DNA from 2 places in the Streptomyces sp. NPDC054813 genome. Region 1 is predicted to be linked to the other one. Evidence: riboswitches for the same ligand, from Rfam matches in the RefSeq annotation. Region 1 holds a riboswitch; the other holds the start of a gene.

Region 1 (8,603 bases):
ATGACGGCGGGGCTGGCGGAGACGCCCCTGGCCACCACCCCGGAGGCGGTGGCGACGGCGATCGAGACGGGGCTGCGCAGGCGCTCGGAGGTGGTGTGGGTGCCGGGGGCGCTGCGGGTGGTGATGTCGGCACTGCGGCACGCACCACGGTCGGTGTTCCGACGGCTGCCGATCTAGTTCCGGCCGGCTGTGACGCTCCTTCGGGGGTGCGGGGCCGGCCGATGCGCGGCTACCGACTGGCGATGGTCCCCCGCTCCGCGTGCCCCACCTGAGGCGGCACGACGGAGCCCCCGAACACGTACTCGTGCAGCTTCCGCCACACGCCGTCGGAACCCTGCTCGTACAGCGCGAACCCCATGCAGGGCCACTCGGCCTCGTACCCCGCCAGCTCGGCGAAGGCCCGGTCCATCGCCGCCTCGTCGATCCCGTGCGCGACGGTGACATGCGGGTGGTACGGGAACTGCAGCTCGCGGTCGAGCGGCCCGGACGCGGCGCGGACCCGCTGCTGGAGCCAGGCACAGTCGTCCGCCCCCTGGACCACCCGGACGTACACGACCGGCGAAAGGGGTCGGAAGGTGCCCGTGCCGCACAGCCGCATCGGGAACGGCCGGCCCACCGCGGCGACCTCGCCCAGGTGGGCCTGGACGGCGGCCAGCTCGCCCTCGGCGATCTCCGTGGGCGGCAGCAGCGTGACGTGCGTGGGGATGCCGTGGGCCGCGGCGTCGCCGAAGCCCGCGCGCCGCTCCTGGAGCAGGCTGCCATGAGGCTCCGGGACCGCGATCGAGACGCCGATCGTTACGGTCCCCACGTCATCTCCTGTCGGTCGTGATGGCCGGACGGGTGTCGGGTTCGTACCCGGCCGTCCGGCTATCGACTGTACGGCCACGGCCACCTTCCGGGCAGCCGTGGCCGAAGTGATGTGCAGCGCTCCCGTGCGCTCCCCGGAGCGCCCGAGCGCCCCCGGCGCCCCGCTCGGTACCGGCGGCGCTCCGCCCAGTGCTTGGCGGGTCAGTGCTTGGCGGGCAGGAAGCCGACCCGGTCGTAGGCCTGGGCCAGGGTCTCCGCGGCGACGGCGCGGGCCTTCTCCGCGCCCTTGGCGAGGATCGAGTCGAGCGTCTCCGAGTCGTCCAGGTACTGCTGGGTGCGCTCCCGGAACGGGGTCACGAAGTCGACCATGACGTCGGCGAGGTCCGTCTTGAGCGCGCCGTACATCTTGCCCTCGTACTCCTGCTCCAGCTCGGCGACCGACTTGCCGGTGAGGGTGGAGTAGATGGTGAGGAGGTTGCTGACGCCCGGCTTGTCCGCCACGTCGTAGCGGATGACCGTGTCGGTGTCGGTGACCGCGCTCTTGACCTTCTTGGCCGTCGTCTTCGGCTCGTCGAGGAGGTTGATGAGGCCCTTCGGCGTGGACGCCGACTTGCTCATCTTGATCGACGGGTCCTGGAGGTCGTAGATCTTCGCCGTCTCCTTGAGGATGTACGGCTTCGGGATCACGAAGGTCTCGCCGAAGCGGCCGTTGAAGCGCTCGGCGAGGTCGCGGGTGAGCTCGACGTGCTGGCGCTGGTCCTCGCCGACGGGCACCTCGTTGGCCTGGTAGAGCAGGATGTCGGCGACCTGGAGGATCGGGTACGTGAACAGGCCGACGCTGGCGCGGTCCGCGCCCTGCCTGGCCGCCTTGTCCTTGAACTGGGTCATCCGGCTGGCCTCGCCGAAGCCGGTGAGGCAGTTCATGACCCAGGCGAGCTGCGCGTGCTCGGGGACGTGGCTCTGCACGAAGAGGGTGCAGCGGTCCGGGTCCAGACCGGCGCCGAGCAGCTGGGCCGCGGCGAGGCGGGTGTTGGCGCGCAGGTCGGCGGGGTCCTGCGGGATCGTGATCGCGTGCAGGTCGACGACCATGTAGAAGGCGTCGTGGGATTCCTGGAGGGCCACCCACTGGCGGACGGCGCCGAGGTAGTTGCCGAGGTGGAACGAGCCGGCGGTGGGCTGGATGCCGGAGAGCACGCGGGGTCGATCAGAGGCCATGCCCCCATTCTCTCAGAGGGTGAGGGCGGGATTGGTCTCCGAGGCGGAGGGTTGTTCGGTGCGCGGGGGCTGCGGCGCCGTTGTGGCTGGTCGCGCAGTCCCCCGCGCCCCTCAGGGGGCGCTGCCCCTGACGGCGTCGATCAGCCCAGGTCGATCTCGGGGTACAGCGGGAAGCCCGCGACCAGGTCCGTCGCGCGCTGGGCGATCTCCGTCGACACCTTCTCGTCCAGGACGTGGGAGGCCTTGCTCGGGGCGCCCGACTTCGTCGTGCCCGGCTCGGTCGCCGTCAGGACGCGGTCGATCAGGGCCGCCACCTCGTCCATCTCGGCCGTGCCCAGGCCGCGCGTGGTCAGGGCCGGGGTGCCGATGCGGATGCCGGAGGTGTACCAGGCTCCGTTCGGGTCGGCCGGGATCGCGTTGCGGTTGGTGACGATGCCGGAGTCGAGGAGGGCCGTCTCGGCCTGGCGGCCGGTGAGGCCGTAGGACGACTCGACGTCGATCAGGTTGAGGTGGTTGTCCGTGCCGCCGGTGACCAGGGTGGCGCCGCGGCGCGTCAGGCCCTCGGCCAGTGCGCGGGAGTTGTCGACGATCCGCTGGGCGTAGTCCTGGAAGGCGGGCTGCCGGGCCTCGGCGAGGGCGACGGCCTTGGCGGCCATGACGTGCGGGAGCGGGCCGCCGAGGACCATCGGGCAGCCGCGGTCGACCTGGTCCTTCAGGGAGTCGTCGCACAGGACCATGCCGCCGCGCGGGCCGCGCAGCGACTTGTGGGTGGTGGTGGTCACGATCTGGGCGTGCGGGACCGGGTCGAAGTCACCGGTCAGGACCTTGCCTGCGACCAGGCCCGCGAAGTGCGCCATGTCGACCATCAGGGTCGCGCCGACCTCGTCGGCGATCTCCCGCATGATCCGGAAGTTCACCAGCCGGGGGTACGCGGAGTAGCCGGCCACGAGGATCAGCGGCTTGAACTCACGGGCCTGGGCGCGCAGCGCCTCGTAGTCGATCAGGCCGGTCGCCGGGTCGGTGCCGTAGGAGCGCTGGTCGAACATCTTGCCGGAGATGTTCGGGCGGAAGCCGTGGGTGAGGTGACCGCCGGCGTCCAGGGACATGCCGAGCATCCGCTGGTTGCCGAAGGCCTGCCGCAGCTCGGCCCAGTCGGCCTCGGAGAGGTCGTTGACCTGGCGGGCGCCCGCCTTCTCCAGGAAGGGGACCTCGACGCGGTCGGCGAGGACGGCCCAGAAGGCGACCAGGTTGGCGTCGATGCCGGAGTGCGGCTGGACGTAGGCGTGCTGGGCGCCGAACAGCTCGCGGGCGTGCTCGGCGGCGAGCGCCTCGACGGTGTCGACGTTGCGGCAGCCGGCGTAGAAGCGGCGGCCGACGGTGCCCTCGGCGTACTTGTCGCTGAACCAGTTGCCCATCGCGAGCAGGGTCGCCGGGGAGGCGTAGTTCTCGGAGGCGATCAGCTTGAGCATCTCGCGCTGGTCGTGGACCTCCTGGCCGATGGCGTCGGCGACCCGCGGCTCGACCGCGCGGATCACGTCGAGGGCAGCGCGGTACGCGGTGGACTCGGTGGAGAGGGGCGCGGACTTGTCTGACATTCGGGACCTCCGGACATGGCGTTCGGCGTTCACGGTTCGGCCCAGGCGCACGGCACTCGATCAGACGCGGGCCGCTCCCCGATGGTCGGTCCCATCCCAGCGCGCCAGTCACGGCCCGCTGGTCAGACTACCCGGCACGCCGGGCCCAGGGGCCGTGGCGTCCACCAGTCGGGCAGCGGCAGAGGGTAGTAAGGGGGACACCTCGCCGCGTTCTCTGGAGTCGCCGTGACCACTACGGAAGCCCTCATCGCCGCCGCCGACGCGCACAGCGCGCACACCTACCACCCGCTGCCGGTGGTGATCGCCACTGCCGAGGGGGCGTGGATGACGGACGTGGAGGGGCGCAGGTACCTGGACTTCCTGGCGGGCTACTCGGCGCTGAACTTCGGGCACGGCCACCCCCGGCTGGTGGCGGCGGCGAAGGCGCAACTGGAGCGGGTGACGCTGACGTCCCGCGCCTTCCACCACGACCGGTTCGCCGCCTTCTGCACGGAACTGGCGGAGCTGTGCGGGATGGAGATGGTGCTGCCGATGAACACGGGGGCGGAGGCGGTGGAGACCGCCGTGAAGACCGCCCGGAAGTGGGGGTACCGGGTCAAGGGGGTGCCGTCGGAGCGGGCGAAGGTGGTGGTCGCCGGCGGCAACTTCCACGGCCGTACGACGACGTTGATCAGCTTCTCGACCGATCCCGAGGCACGGGCCGACTTCGGGCCGTACACCCCGGGCTTCGAGATCGTGCCGTACGGCGACCTGACGGCCATGCGGGCCGCGCTGACCGAGAACACGGTCGCGGTGCTGCTGGAGCCGATCCAGGGCGAGTCCGGGGTGATCGTGCCGCCGGAGGGCTACCTGGCGGGGGTGCGGGAGCTGACGCGCGAGCGGGACGTGCTGTTCGTCGCGGACGAGATCCAGTCCGGGCTCGGGCGGACCGGGCGGACCTTCGCGTGCGAGCACGAGGGGGTCGTACCGGATGTGTACGTCCTCGGGAAGGCGCTGGGGGGCGGGGTGCTGCCGGTGTCGGCGGTGGTGGCGCAGGCCGAGGTGCTGGGAGTTTTCCGGCCCGGCGAGCACGGGTCCACCTTCGGCGGGAACCCGCTGGCCTGTGCGGTGGCGCTGGAGGTGATCGCGATGCTGCGCAGCGGTGAGTACCAGGAGCGGGCCGCCGAGTTGGGGGAGGTCCTGCATCGGCGGCTGGCGGAGATCGCGAGCAGTGGGCGGGTGACCGCCGTGCGGGGGCGGGGGCTGTGGGCGGGCGTGGACGTGGATCCGGGGGTGGGGTCGGGGCGGTCGGTGTCGGAGCGGTTGTTGGAGCGGGGGGTGCTGGTGAAGGACACCCACGGGTCGACCGTGCGGGTGGCTCCGCCATTGGTGGTGGCGGAGGAGGATCTGGAGTGGGGGGTCGAGCAGCTGTGGGAGGTTTTGAGCGCCTGAGGGGGCGCCACCGCGAGACGAGCGCGCGTGCCGGTGCGTCGTGGCTTGCCGCGCCCACGCGGCGGTAGCCGCAGATCCGATACAGCCCCGCGCCCCTACGGGGTGCTCCTGTGCGGGGCGTTCAAAGAATCACGTGCGGCAGGAAGCGCGCGTAGTCGTCCGTCACCAGGCCCGCCGACTCCCTTATGCCCAGGCCCGCCGGCTCCTCCCCCACCACCCACGCGCCCAGCACCACGTGGTTGCCGTCGAAGGCCGGCAGGGGCGCCAGCTCCTGGTAGCAGCAGGCCTCGTCGCGCGTGCCTGACGGCATCACCTCGTCGACGACGGCCGCCGCGCCCGGCGTGTGCACCCGCACGCCGGCTCCCTCCCGGCCGAGCAGCGGCTTGCTGACGTACCCCTTGCCGGCCGCCAGCTCCCTCGGGCCGTCGACGTAGGCCGGCAGCAGGTTCGGGTGCCCCGGGTACAGCTCCCAGAGGATCGCCAGCAGGGCCTTGTTGCTCAGGAGCATCTTCCAGGCCGGCTCTATCCACATCGTGGTGCCCGTGCCGCCGCCGTTGTCCAGGGTGTCGAGGACGTGGCCGGCGAAGGCGTCGGTCGTGAGCCATTCCCAGGGGTAGAGCTTGAAGCAGCTGCGGATGAACCGGAGCCGGTTGTCGACGAAGCGGCCGGAGAGGGTGTCCCAGCCGATCTCCTCCATGGAGATCCACTCGGTCTCCAGGCCCGCCTGCTCGGCGGTCTCCTTCAGGTACGCGACCGTCATCAGGTCCTCGCCGAGTTCGTCGGCGGAGGAGTGGGCGAAGTGGAGGGGCATGCCGGGCGGGAGCAGCCGGGCCTGCCGCTGCCAGGCGGCGACGAGGCGTTCGTGGAGGCTGTTCCACTGGTCGGCGCCCGGGAAGCGGTCCTCCATCCAGAACCACTGGGCCGAGGCGGCCTCCACCAGGGAGGTGGGGGTGTCGGCGTTGTACTCCAGGAGTTTCGCCGGGCCGGTGCCGTCGTGGCGGAGGTCGAAGCGGCCGTAGAGGGAGGGGAGTTCGGAGCGGCGGTGCCAGGATTCGGTGACGGCGGCGCGTATCCGGGGGTCGGTGATGCCCAGATCGGCGAAACGATCCTGCGCCACGATGTGGCCGGCCGCGGCCAGACACATGGCGTGCAGCTCCTCGACCACCTCCTCCAGCGCCTCCACTTCCTCCAGGGTGAAGACGTAGTACGCGCTCTCGTCCCAGTACGGGCGCAGGACGCCGTCGGGATGGCGGGTGAGGGGGTAGATCAGGCCCTGTTCCTCGACGGTCCGCTGCCAGCCGGGGCGGGGTGTGACGGTACGGCGCTCCATCGCGGGGTCAGCCGCCGGAGCTGCCGTGGCCGCTGCCGTGCCCGAACCCGCCGCGGTGGACGCTGTGGCCGCCGCTGGACGAGCCGCCGGAGCCCTTGCCCGGCTTGGTGAACGAGCCGCCGCTGACCCAGCCGCTCTTCTTCCTGCCGCCGTAGTAGTAGACGCCGTTGACGGCGGCCTTGGTGGAGCCGCAGTTCTTGTCGGAGACGACCTGGTAGCCCTTGGTGGCGGTGTAGCTGTCGCGGTCGACGCAGCGCTTGTCGGGGTCGGAGGAGCAGGCGGTGAGAGCGGCGGCCAGAAGGCCCATGCCGCCGAGGATCACCGTGCCCGAGCGGAGTTGTCGGCGTGCGTCAGCCATGTTCGTGTTCCCCCGTGTGGCGTGCGGTGGGCCGACGGCAGTCGAGTGGTCGTCGGCCGGGTGTCCGGCGACAGCTTAGACGAACGGACCCAGCCACCCCGGCTTGTCATGTCCTGGTAAGAAATTCATGTGAAGCCGCCGGGAGTCCTGCCGCCGCACCGGGCGCCACGGGTACCGTCCAGCTGTTCGTAGGTGAACGATCAACTTCGAACTCTACGCGCGCAGAACCACGGACCACCCCACAGAACCACATCCGTGTCCACGCGCGCAGAGACAACCGCCGCAGCACCCGCACCGCCATCCCTCTCGCACCCCCCACCGATGGAGGAATGACAGATGCCCGGCTTCGCCACCTCGCGCCGCACGCTCACCGCGGCCCTGACCGTGCTCGGCCTGCTCACCGCAGGAGCCGCGCTCCAGGCCGCCCCCGCCCATGCCGCCGCCACCTACCGCGTCCTGTTCGACGACGGCCACGCCGAGGAGGCCGGCAACGCGGACTGGATCATCTCCACCAGCAAGCCCGACCCGCTCTCCGAGGACTCCTCCCCGTCCGACGAGACGGACTGGACCGGCGCGCTGTCCTCGTGGGGCGTCGCCCTGCAGCAGACCGGCGACTACAGCCTGAAGACGGCCACCAGTGCGCTGACGTACGGCGGCTCGTCCTCGACCGACCTGTCGAAGTTCGACGCACTGGTGCTGCCCGAGCCCAACACCAAGTTCACCACCGCCGAGAAGACGGCGATCATGAACTTCGTGAAGGCCGGCGGCGGACTGTTCATGATCTCCGATCACACCGGCGCCGACCGCAACAACGACGGCTACGACGCGGTCGAGATCCTCAACGACCTGATGACGAACAACAGCGTCGACTCGACCGACCCGTTCGGCTTCTCGATCGACTCCCTCGACATCGGCTCGGGCTACCTGAAGGCCGTCAGCGACAGCGGCGACGCCGTCCTGCACGGCGGCTTCGGCACGGTCACCAAGAGCCTGATCGCCGACGGGACCACGGCGACCCTCAAGCCCGCCGACAACGCGAACGTCAAGGGGCTGGTGTACCGCAGCGGTTACTCCGGCAACACGGGCGCCTTCTTCCTGACGTCCGCCTACGGCAGCGGGCGGGTCGCCTTCTGGGGTGACAGCTCGCCCGTCGACGACGGCACCGGCCAGTCCGGCAACACGCTGTACGACGGCTGGAACGACAGCGGCGCCACCAACGCCGCGCTCGCCCTCAACGCCACCGCCTGGCTGGCCGGCGCCAGCTGACGCACCGGGTGCGGCGGCGGGTCCGGGTACCGCCCCGGGCCCGCCGCCCGCCTTCCCCCCGATCACTTCGCTCCTCACCCCCTCCCCTACAGTCCCTTTGTGCTCTTTGGAATGGTGTGCGCGCTCGCCGCGGCGCTCTGCTTCGGTACCGCGACGGTTCTGCAGGCGATGGCCGCCCGGGCGGCCGGTGACGGTACGGGCGGTGAGGCCGCGCTGCTGTTGCGGGCGGTCCGGCAGTGGCGGTACCTCGTCGGGCTGGGGCTGGACGGGCTGGGGTTCGTGTTCCAGATCCTGGCGCTGCGGTCGCTCCCCATCTACGCGGTGAGCGCGGCGCTGGCGTCCAGCCTCGCGGTGACCGCGGTGGTCGCCGCCCGGCTGCTGCGGGTGCGGCTGAGCGGGCTGGAGTGGGGCGCGGTGGGGGTGGTGTGCGCGGGACTCGCGATGCTGGGGCTGGCGTCGGGGCCGGAGGGCGACCGGGCCGGGTCCGACGCCCTGAAGTACGCGATGCTCGCGACCGCGGTGGGCGTGCTGCTGCTCGGGCTCGTCGGCGGTCGGCTGTCCGGGCGGTGGCGGGCGCTGCTGCTGGGCCTCGGAGCGGGGT
Region 2 (8,603 bases), on a different contig from region 1:
GATGTGGTCGTTGTGGGCGTGGGTGCAGACGATGGCCTTCAGGACCCGGTCCTCGACCGCCTCGGCGATGGCCTGGGCGTCGTGGGCGGCATCGATGACGATCACTTCGCGTTCGTCGCCGATGATCCAGACGTTGTTCTCGACGTCCCAGGTGCCGCCGTCGAGGGTGAACTGCCCGGAGGTGACGACGCGTTCGATGCGCGTGGTCATCACAGCACCACCACCGAACGCAGCACGTCGCCCTGGTGCATCCGGTCGAACGCCTTCTCCACCTCGTCGAGCTGGATGGTCTCGGTGACGAAGGCGTCCAGCGGCAGCCGGTCCTGCAGGTGCAGGTCGATCAGCATGGGGAAGTCCCGGGAGGGCAGGCAGTCGCCGTACCAGCTGGACTTGAGCGCGCCGCCCCGGCCGAAGACGTCAAGGAGCGGCAGTTCGAGCTTCATCTCGGGGGTCGGTACGCCGACGAGGACGACCGTCCCGGCGAGGTCGCGGGCGTAGAAGGCCTGCCGGTAGGTCTCGGGGCGGCCGACCGCCTCGATGACGACGTCGGCGCCGAAGCCGCCGGTCAGCTCCCGGACCGCCTCGATGGGGTCGCTCTCGCGCGAGTTGATCGTGTGGGTGGCGCCCAGGGTGCGCGCCGTCTCCAGTTTCCGGTCGTCGATGTCGACGGCGATGATCTTCGCGGCGCCCGCCAGCCGGGACCCGGCGATCGCCGCGTCGCCGACCCCGCCGCAGCCGATCACGGCGACCGAGTCGCCCCGTCCGACGTTGCCCGTGTTGATCGCGGCGCCGATGCCGGCCATCACCCCGCAACCGAGCAGTCCGGCGACCGCCGGGGAGACGGCGGGGTCGACCTTGGTGCACTGTCCGGCGGCGACCAGCGTCTTCTCGGCGAAGGCCCCGATGCCGAGCGCCGGGGACAGCTCCTGGCCGGTCGAGGCGAGGGTCATCTTCTGCTCGGCGTTGTGGGTGTTGAAGCAGTACCAGGGGCGGCCGCGCAGACAGGCCCGGCAGTTCCCGCACACGGCACGCCAGTTGAGGATCACGAAGTCCCCGGGCGCCACGTCCGTGACACCCGCGCCGACCGACTCCACCACACCGGCGGCCTCGTGGCCGAGCAGGAACGGGAACTCGTCGTTGATTCCGCCCAGTTTGTAGTGCAGGTCGGTGTGACAGACCCCGCAGGCCTGTACCTGTACGACGGCTTCGCCCGGCCCCGGGTCCGGCACCACGATCGTCTCGACCCGCACCGGCTCGTCCTTGCCCGGTGCGATCACGCCGCGTACTTCCTGCGCCATGGACCTGACCCTTTCGTCGCTGTGCTGACGTGCCTGTCTTCCGACCCTACGCGTGACCGCTCGGTAACGGCACGGAGCACGTCGATCATTGCGGATCTTTCCCGCCGGGCACCGTATTCCCAGCGGCCGGCGTGCGCCATATACCCCTGGGGGGTAATTAGCCGAGACCGGCAGAGCGCCGAGAACGTCCGGGCGATCCTCGCCGAGCACGTCGTCCGGGCCGGCCGACCTGGACGCGACCCCGGCGAGGACCGGTTCCGCCCGTAGGTGACCGGGCCCCGGGGCCGGAGCGGGCCGACGTAGCCTTGGTGCGCCGCCCACCGTCCGGACGAGGAGCACCGTGACCACCGCAGACGCAGTTTCGCCGCGACGGACGGGAGACCGCACCGGTCCGTCCGCGTTCCGGCTGCTCCTCTCCTATGTACGGCCGCACCGCTGGGCCCTGTTGGCGGGTGCGGTGCTCTCGCTGCTGACCGGGGCGACCGGGCTGCTGCTGCCGCTGGTGGCGCGGGGGTTGATCGAGGACCTCTCCCACGACCGTTCCATCAGCGGGAAGTTGCTCGCGATGGCGGGTCTGGTGGTCACCAACACCGTGCTGGGCGCCCTGGGTTCGTACGTGCTGCGGCGCACCGCCGAATCGGTGGTGCTGGGAGCCCGGCGCACCCTGTCGTCGTACCTGCTGCGGCTGCGGATCACCGCCGTGGACCGCACCGAACCCGGTGACCTGATGGCGCGGATCACCTCGGACACCACCCTGCTGCGCGAGGTCACCACGGACTCACTGGTTGCGCTCGGCACCGGCGGGCTCACCCTGGTCGCCACCGTGGTGATGATGGGGGTGGTCGACCCCGTGCTGCTGGGTGTCACACTCGCGGTGATCGCCGGGGCGGGCATGGTGCTCGGCACCATCGTGCCGCGCATCAACCGGGCGAGCCGGCGGGCACAGGACGCGGTCGGGGTGATGGGGGCCTCGCTGGAGCGGGTGCTGGGCGCGCTGCGCACCGTGAAGGCGTCGGGCGCCGAGCACCGTGAGGAGCGTGCGCTGCACGAGGCCGCCGAGGAGTCCTGGCGGCAGAGCGTGCGGGCCGCCAAGTGGTCGGCCGCGGCGGGCAACACGGCGGGGCTCGCGATGCAGCTGGCGTTCATCACGGTCCTGGCGGTGGGCGGGGCGCGGGTGGCGACCGGCGCGATCGGCATCGGCACGCTGGTGGCGTTCCTGCTGTACGTCTTCTACCTGATGTCGCCGATCCAGCAGGTCGTCGGCGCGGTCACGCAGTACCAGACCGGCGCCGGCGCGCTCGCCCGGATCCAGGAGGCACTGCAACTGCCCTCCGAACCCCCCGCCCAGCCCGCCGAGTTGCCGTCCGCCGGCGCCGAACCGGCCGCCCTCACCTTCACCGACGTACGGTTCCGCTACGCCGACGACCTGCCGTACGTCCACCACGGGGTCAGCTTCGCGATACCCGCCCGGGGCATGACAGCGTTCGTCGGCCCGTCCGGCGCCGGCAAGACCACCGTCTTCTCCCTGATCGAACGGTTCTACGACCCGGAGTCCGGCGCCATCACCCTCGACGGCCGTCCGCTCCCCGACTGGGAACTGCCCCTGTTGCGCTCGGCCATCGGATACGTCGAGCAGGACGCCCCCGTGCTGTCCGGGTCGTTGAAGGACAATCTGCTGCTCGGCAATCCGGAGGCGGGCGAGGACGCGGTGACGCGGGTGCTGAAGACGACCCGGCTGGACGGTCTGGTGGCGCGGCTGCCGCAGGGCCTGGAGACGCTGGTCGGGCACCGCGGGACCAAGCTGTCGGGCGGCGAGCGGCAACGGGTCGCGATCGCCCGGGCGTTGCTGCGCCGGCCCCGGCTGCTGCTCCTGGACGAGGCGACCTCGCAGTTGGACGCGGTGAACGAGGCGGCCCTCAGGGACACCGTCGCCGATGTGGCACGGTCGACCACGGTACTGGTGGTCGCGCACCGCTTGTCGACGGTGACGATGGCCGACCGGATCGTGGTGATGGACACGGGCCGGGTCCGCGCGGTGGGCACCCACCGGGAGCTGGTGGCGGCGGACCCGCTCTACGCGGAGCTGGCGGCGACGCAGTTCCTGGCCGCCGAGCACTGAGCACGCGGTTCCTGGGCGCCGGGCACCGAGCGCCCGGTAGTCGGCCGCCGGGCACCGAGTACGACGAAGGGCCGCCCCATTTTCCGGGACGGCCCTCGGGGTGGGGCGTGGGTCAGTACTCGATGCCCGGCACCAGTCCCATGGCCGGCGCCGCCAGGTCGGTGATCTGGTGCAGTTCGCTCAGTTTGTGGACTCCGTTCAGCCCCTGCACCTGCTCCGAGACCTTGGGGATCTGGCCCTGGTACTCCGCCGGGATGCCGCTGCGGGAGACCGAGTCGAGCACGCCGAGCGCGGTGAGCTTCCCGGGGTGCGGTGCGCTCGCATCGGCCGCGTTCGCCATGGGTGCGGCGAGGCCGGTGACCCCGACGGCGAGGCCGACGGCGGCGACGATACGTCGTGTTGAGATCATGTCTCCAGCAACGGCCCGGGCGCCGGGCCGGACACGGGCAGCCGGTCCCCCTCACCCGTCAGGCGGAGCGCCCGGCCTGCGCTTGCCGAGCCCGGCGGGGCGGAGGAGGCTCGAAGGTGGGGCTGTCGCGGCCCGCTCCGCATCGGGTCGCGGGCTCCCGCAGGAGGTCATCATGGGCACCGCGACAGGCTCCACGTTCGACACCGCCACGCTGCGCCGGGCCGTAGAGGGAAACACGGGGAACACCCTGCTGGCGCTCTACACGGACGACGCGGAGATCCGTATCGTCGACCGCACCGCCCAGCCCAGCCACCCCAAAGTCCTGCACGGCCGCAGGGACATAGCCGCGATGCTGGACGACGTCTACAGCCGGGACATGACGCACAAGCTGGACCAGTGCATCGTGCAGGGCGACCAGGCCGCCTACAGCGAGTCGTGCGAGTACGCGGACGGCGTCCGGGTGCTCGCCGAGTCGATGATCACGCTGCGCGACGGCAAGATCGCCGAACAGATCATGATCCAGGCATGGGACGAGTAGCCGGAAGGACCGCGAGGGTCCAGGTCAGCGCGCGGCTGACCTGGACCTTCTCGGCACGGGCCGGACTGGGGCACAGCCGCCGCACGCCTCCGCGCGCGTCCGTCGTGCTGCTGCGGACGGCCCTGCGGGCGGCGCACCGCCGTGGGAAACGCTGAGCACCTCGGTTACGCTGGGCGCGGGCCGTGACTGGCGCTGAGGTGGAGCACCACCGTGGAGCGGCCCGCACTGTCGATGCCGTGCGCCTGGGCGATCAAGGTCTGACCAGCTCAGGAGTGTGCCGCATGACCCATGCCCGTCTCATGGACGGAACCGCCGTCGCCCGCCGGATCGTCGAGCAGACCGCGCAGCGGGCCGCCGAGTTCACCGCACGCACCGGCACCACGCCGTGCCTGGCGACCGTGCTGGTCGGCGAGGACCCGGCCTCCGTCACCTATGTCCGGATGAAGCAGAACCGCAGCCGCAAGGCCGGCATCGCCTCCCGGCACGTGGCACTGCCCGCCACCACGACCACCGGGGAACTCGTCGGCACGCTGCGGGAGTTGTCGGCCGACCCGGCGGTGCACGGCATCCTGCTCCAGCACCCGGTCGGCGAACACATCGACGAGCGGGCGGCGTTCGAGGCGATCGCGCCGGAGAAGGACGTCGACGGCGTGACCTTCGCGTCGTTCGCGACGATGAGCTTCGGCCTGCCGGGCTTCGTCTCCTGCACGCCCGGCGGCATCCTGCGGCTGCTCGACGCGTACGACGTCGACCCGGCCGGGAAGCGGGCGGTGGTCGTCGGCCGCAGCGCGATCCTGGGCAAGCCGGCCGGCATGCTGCTGCTCGCCCGCGACGCCACCGTCACCTACTGCCACTCCCGCACCCGGGACCTGTCGGCGGCCGTTCGCGAGGCCGACATCGTGGTCGCCGCCGTCGGCCGGCCCCGGCTGATCCGGGGCCAGGACATCAGGCCGGGCGCGGTCGTGCTCGACGCGGGCTACAACGAGGGGAACGTCGGTGACGTCGACTTCGACACCGCCGTCGAACGGGCCTCGCTGATCACGCCGGTGCCGGGCGGGGTCGGCCCGATGACCATCGCCGTGCTGCTGGAGCAGACGGTCACCGCGGCCGCCCGGCAGCTCGGGGTGTGATCAGCGCATCCAGGCGCTGTACTCCATGACGTCACCGGCCCGCACGCCGTACTCGGGGTCGCCCCGGGTGAACGTGGTCTCCAGGCCGAGTACGGCACCGGTGGCCGGGTCCAGGATCAGCATCCGCCGGGCGCCCGAGGCCTCGTCGTGGACGTACGCCTGCCCGGTGCGGCCGAGCCGGTCGGTGACCTGGCCGGCCGGGCGCAGCCCCTTGGCGTCGGCGAGGAGGCGGGCCAGGGCGGCCGACTCCCGGGCGCCGAGCGTCCAGTTGTCGAGCAGCTCGCGGGAGGCGTCCAGGAGTTCCGACGTGGTGAGGGTGTGGCTGTAGATCAGCTCGGTCAGGTAGGTGCGCAGTTTCGCCGGGTCGTGCGGGGGTGTGCCGAACGGCGGGGCGTCGCCCCACATCGGCGGGAAGGTCCGCCGGCTGAGCACATGGCCGTCCTCGACCAGCCGCGACCGGTCACCGTCGTCGGTGAGGACCGGGCGGCCGGGGTGGGACGGGTCGGTCGCCACGACCACCTCGGTATGGCTGCCGTCCGCGGCCCAGCGCACCACCCGCTCCTCCGGCAGCGTGACCGGCGGCCTGCCGTCGCTCATGCCGAGGCTCCAGGACTGCACGTGGGTGCCCTGGCGCAGCGCCGGGGACCCGTCCTGGGCCGCGACAGCGGCCAGCTTCGCGACCTCGGCGAGTGGTACGGGGGTGGAGTGGGCGCGGACGGCCAGCGGCCGGGGTGCGGCGACCGCGGGAGTGCCGGCGGGACCGCCGAGCAGCACGGTCAGGGCGGTGGCCACGGCGACGAGGGCCGCGGCGAGCGACCACACCAGTCGCGGCCGGGTCCGGCGCCAGGGGTGCGGAGCGTCGTGCAGCAATCGGGCGAGGTGCCGTTCGGCGGTGTGGTCCAGGGGGCCGTCGCCGAAGTGGGGGCCGTCGGCGGGTACCGGGTCGGCGGCGCGCAGCAGATCGAGTTCGTCAGCCATGGCGGTGTTCCTCGGAAAGAGCCTCGGCGGCAGGGGGTCGCAGTCGGTCGATCTCGGCTCTGAGCCGGCGGCGGGCGCGGTGCAGCCGCATCGCGGCCGCCCGGCTGCCGCAGCCCAGGACGACCGCGACCTCGTCGACACCGAGTTCCTCCCACGCGGTCAGCCGCAGCACCTCCCGGTCGGCCGGGGAGAGCCGGCCCAGCGCCTCGTGCACCCAGGAGCCGGGGCGTTCGGTGTCCGGGCCGGCCACGGTCTGCCGCCCGTGGGCGCTCTCGTCGTTGCCCAGCCGGTCCACCAGCCGGCGCCGGCGCCCGTATCCGCGTACCGCGTTGGCGAGGCAGTTGCGTGCCACGCCGTACAGCCAGGGCAGCGGGGTCGCCGGCAGGTCGGCGCGGCGGCGCCAGGCCACCGTGAACACCTCCGCCACCACTTCCTCCACCTCGCTGGTCCGCCCGTCCAGTCGCCGCGCGACATAACGGCTGACCGCCCAGTAGTGCTCGCGATAGGCAGCGGCGAAAATCTCGTCGTTGCTCATGTTCGGTTCTTGTCCGGCACCTTCCCGATCGTCACACCCCTTTCCGTGACGCTCGTCGCATCCGTCGAGTGTGACCGGTGCGCACCGCCCGGACACAGGCGGGGCATGAGGAACCTCAAGTGGCTCACGACCACGGATCACAAGACGATCGGCACGCTGTACCTGGTCACAGCGTTCTCGTTCTTCTGCGTCGGTGGTGTGATGGCCCTGTTCATGCGCGCCGAACTGGCCAGGCCGGGCCTGCAGATCATGTCGAACGAGCAGTTCAACCAGGCGTTCACGATGCACGGCACGATCATGCTGCTGATGTTCGCGACCCCGTTGTTCGCGGGCTTCGCGAACTGGATCATGCCGCTCCAGATCGGCGCACCCGATGTCGCCTTCCCGCGCCTGAACATGCTGGCCTACTGGCTCTATCTGCTCGGCTCGACCATCGCGGTGGGCGGTTTCCTCACCCCGCAGGGCGCGGCCGACTTCGGCTGGTTCGCCTATGCCCCGCTCTCGGACGCGGTGCGCACCCCGGGCGTGGGCGCCGACATGTGGATCATGGGCCTGGCCTTCTCCGGCTTCGGCACGATTCTCGGCGCGGTCAACTTCATCACCACGATCATCTGCATGCGCGCCCCCGGCATGACCATGTTCCGGATGCCGATCTTCGTCTGGAACGTGCTGCTGACCGCCGTCCTGGTCCTGCTCGCCTTCCCGGTCCTCGCCGCCGCGCTGTTCGCGCTGGAGGCGGACCGCAAGTTCGGCGCCCACGTCTTCGACGCGGCCAACGGCGGAGCCCTGCTCTGGCAGCACCTCTTCTGGTTCTTCGGCCACCCCGAGGTCTACATCATCGCCCTGCCGTTCTTCGGCATCATCTCCGAGGTCATCCCGGTATTCTCCCGCAAGCCGATGTTCGGCTACATGGGCCTGGTGGCCGCGACCATCGCGATCGCCGGCCTGTCGGTGACCGTGTGGGCGCACCACATGTACGTCACCGGCGGTGTGCTCCTCCCCTTCTTCTCCTTCATGACCTTCCTGATCGCGGTCCCGACGGGAGTGAAGTTCTTCAACTGGATCGGCACGATGTGGCAGGGCTCGCTGTCCTTCGAGACGCCCATGCTGTGGACCCTGGGCTTCCTGGTGACGTTCGTCTTCGGCGGTCTGACCGGCGTGATGCTCGCGTCGCCCCCGATCGACTTCCATGTCTCCGACACGTACTTCGTGGTGGCCCACTTCCACTACGTGGTCTTCGGCACGGTCGTCTTCGCGATGTTCGCCGGCTTCCACTTCTGGTGGCCCAAGTTCACCGGCAAGATGCTCGACGAACGGCTCGGCAAGATCACCTTCTGGACGCTGTTCGTCGGCTTCCACGGCACCTTCCTGGTCCAGCACTGGCTGGGCGCGGAGGGCATGCAGCGCCGGATCCCCGACTACCTGGCGGTGGAGGGCTTCGCCACGCTCAACACGGTCTCGACGATCTTCTCCTTCCTGCTGGGATCGTCACTGCTCCCCTTCTTCTACAACGTGTGGAAGACGGCGAAGTACGGCGAGAAGGTCGAGGTGGACGACCCCTGGGGGTACGGGCGTTCCCTGGAGTGGGCGACGTCG

What was found. A riboswitch is a leader RNA that binds a small molecule or an ion and turns the genes downstream of it on or off. The one in region 1 is predicted to bind ZMP and ZTP.
Region 2: another riboswitch for ZMP and ZTP. It lies ahead of ACWGJB_RS21905 (bifunctional 5,10-methylenetetrahydrofolate dehydrogenase/5,10-methenyltetrahydrofolate cyclohydrolase); the one in region 1 lies ahead of ACWGJB_RS08250 (glycine hydroxymethyltransferase).

The regions. Positions count from the first base shown of each region.
Region 1 covers NZ_JBSHAF010000003.1:452,376-460,978, reverse strand. Annotated here, with positions in the region: gene ACWGJB_RS08265 (decaprenylphospho-beta-D-erythro-pentofuranosid-2-ulose 2-reductase) at 1-177, shown strand, start outside; gene ACWGJB_RS08260 (2'-5' RNA ligase family protein) at 230-808, opposite strand; gene trpS (tryptophan--tRNA ligase) at 1,009-2,022, opposite strand; gene ACWGJB_RS08250 (glycine hydroxymethyltransferase) at 2,163-3,617, opposite strand; ZMP/ZTP riboswitch at 3,650-3,739, opposite strand; gene rocD (ornithine--oxo-acid transaminase) at 3,843-5,048, shown strand; gene ACWGJB_RS08240 (glutathionylspermidine synthase family protein) at 5,170-6,378, opposite strand; gene ACWGJB_RS08235 (hypothetical protein) at 6,386-6,736, opposite strand; partial or broken gene ACWGJB_RS08230 (hydrolase) at 7,073-7,999, shown strand; gene ACWGJB_RS08225 (DMT family transporter) at 8,114-8,603, shown strand, end outside.
Region 2 covers NZ_JBSHAF010000010.1:177,237-185,839, forward strand. Annotated here, with positions in the region: gene ACWGJB_RS21875 (MBL fold metallo-hydrolase) at 1-210, opposite strand, end outside; gene ACWGJB_RS21880 (S-(hydroxymethyl)mycothiol dehydrogenase) at 210-1,298, opposite strand; gene ACWGJB_RS21885 (ABC transporter ATP-binding protein) at 1,639-3,417, shown strand; gene ACWGJB_RS21890 (hypothetical protein) at 3,530-3,826, opposite strand; gene ACWGJB_RS21895 (nuclear transport factor 2 family protein) at 3,999-4,364, shown strand; gene ACWGJB_RS21900 (hypothetical protein) at 4,352-4,519, shown strand; ZMP/ZTP riboswitch at 4,537-4,619, shown strand; gene ACWGJB_RS21905 (bifunctional 5,10-methylenetetrahydrofolate dehydrogenase/5,10-methenyltetrahydrofolate cyclohydrolase) at 4,646-5,494, shown strand; gene ACWGJB_RS21910 (CU044_5270 family protein) at 5,495-6,472, opposite strand; gene ACWGJB_RS21915 (RNA polymerase sigma factor) at 6,465-7,007, opposite strand; gene ctaD (aa3-type cytochrome oxidase subunit I) at 7,113-8,603, shown strand, end outside.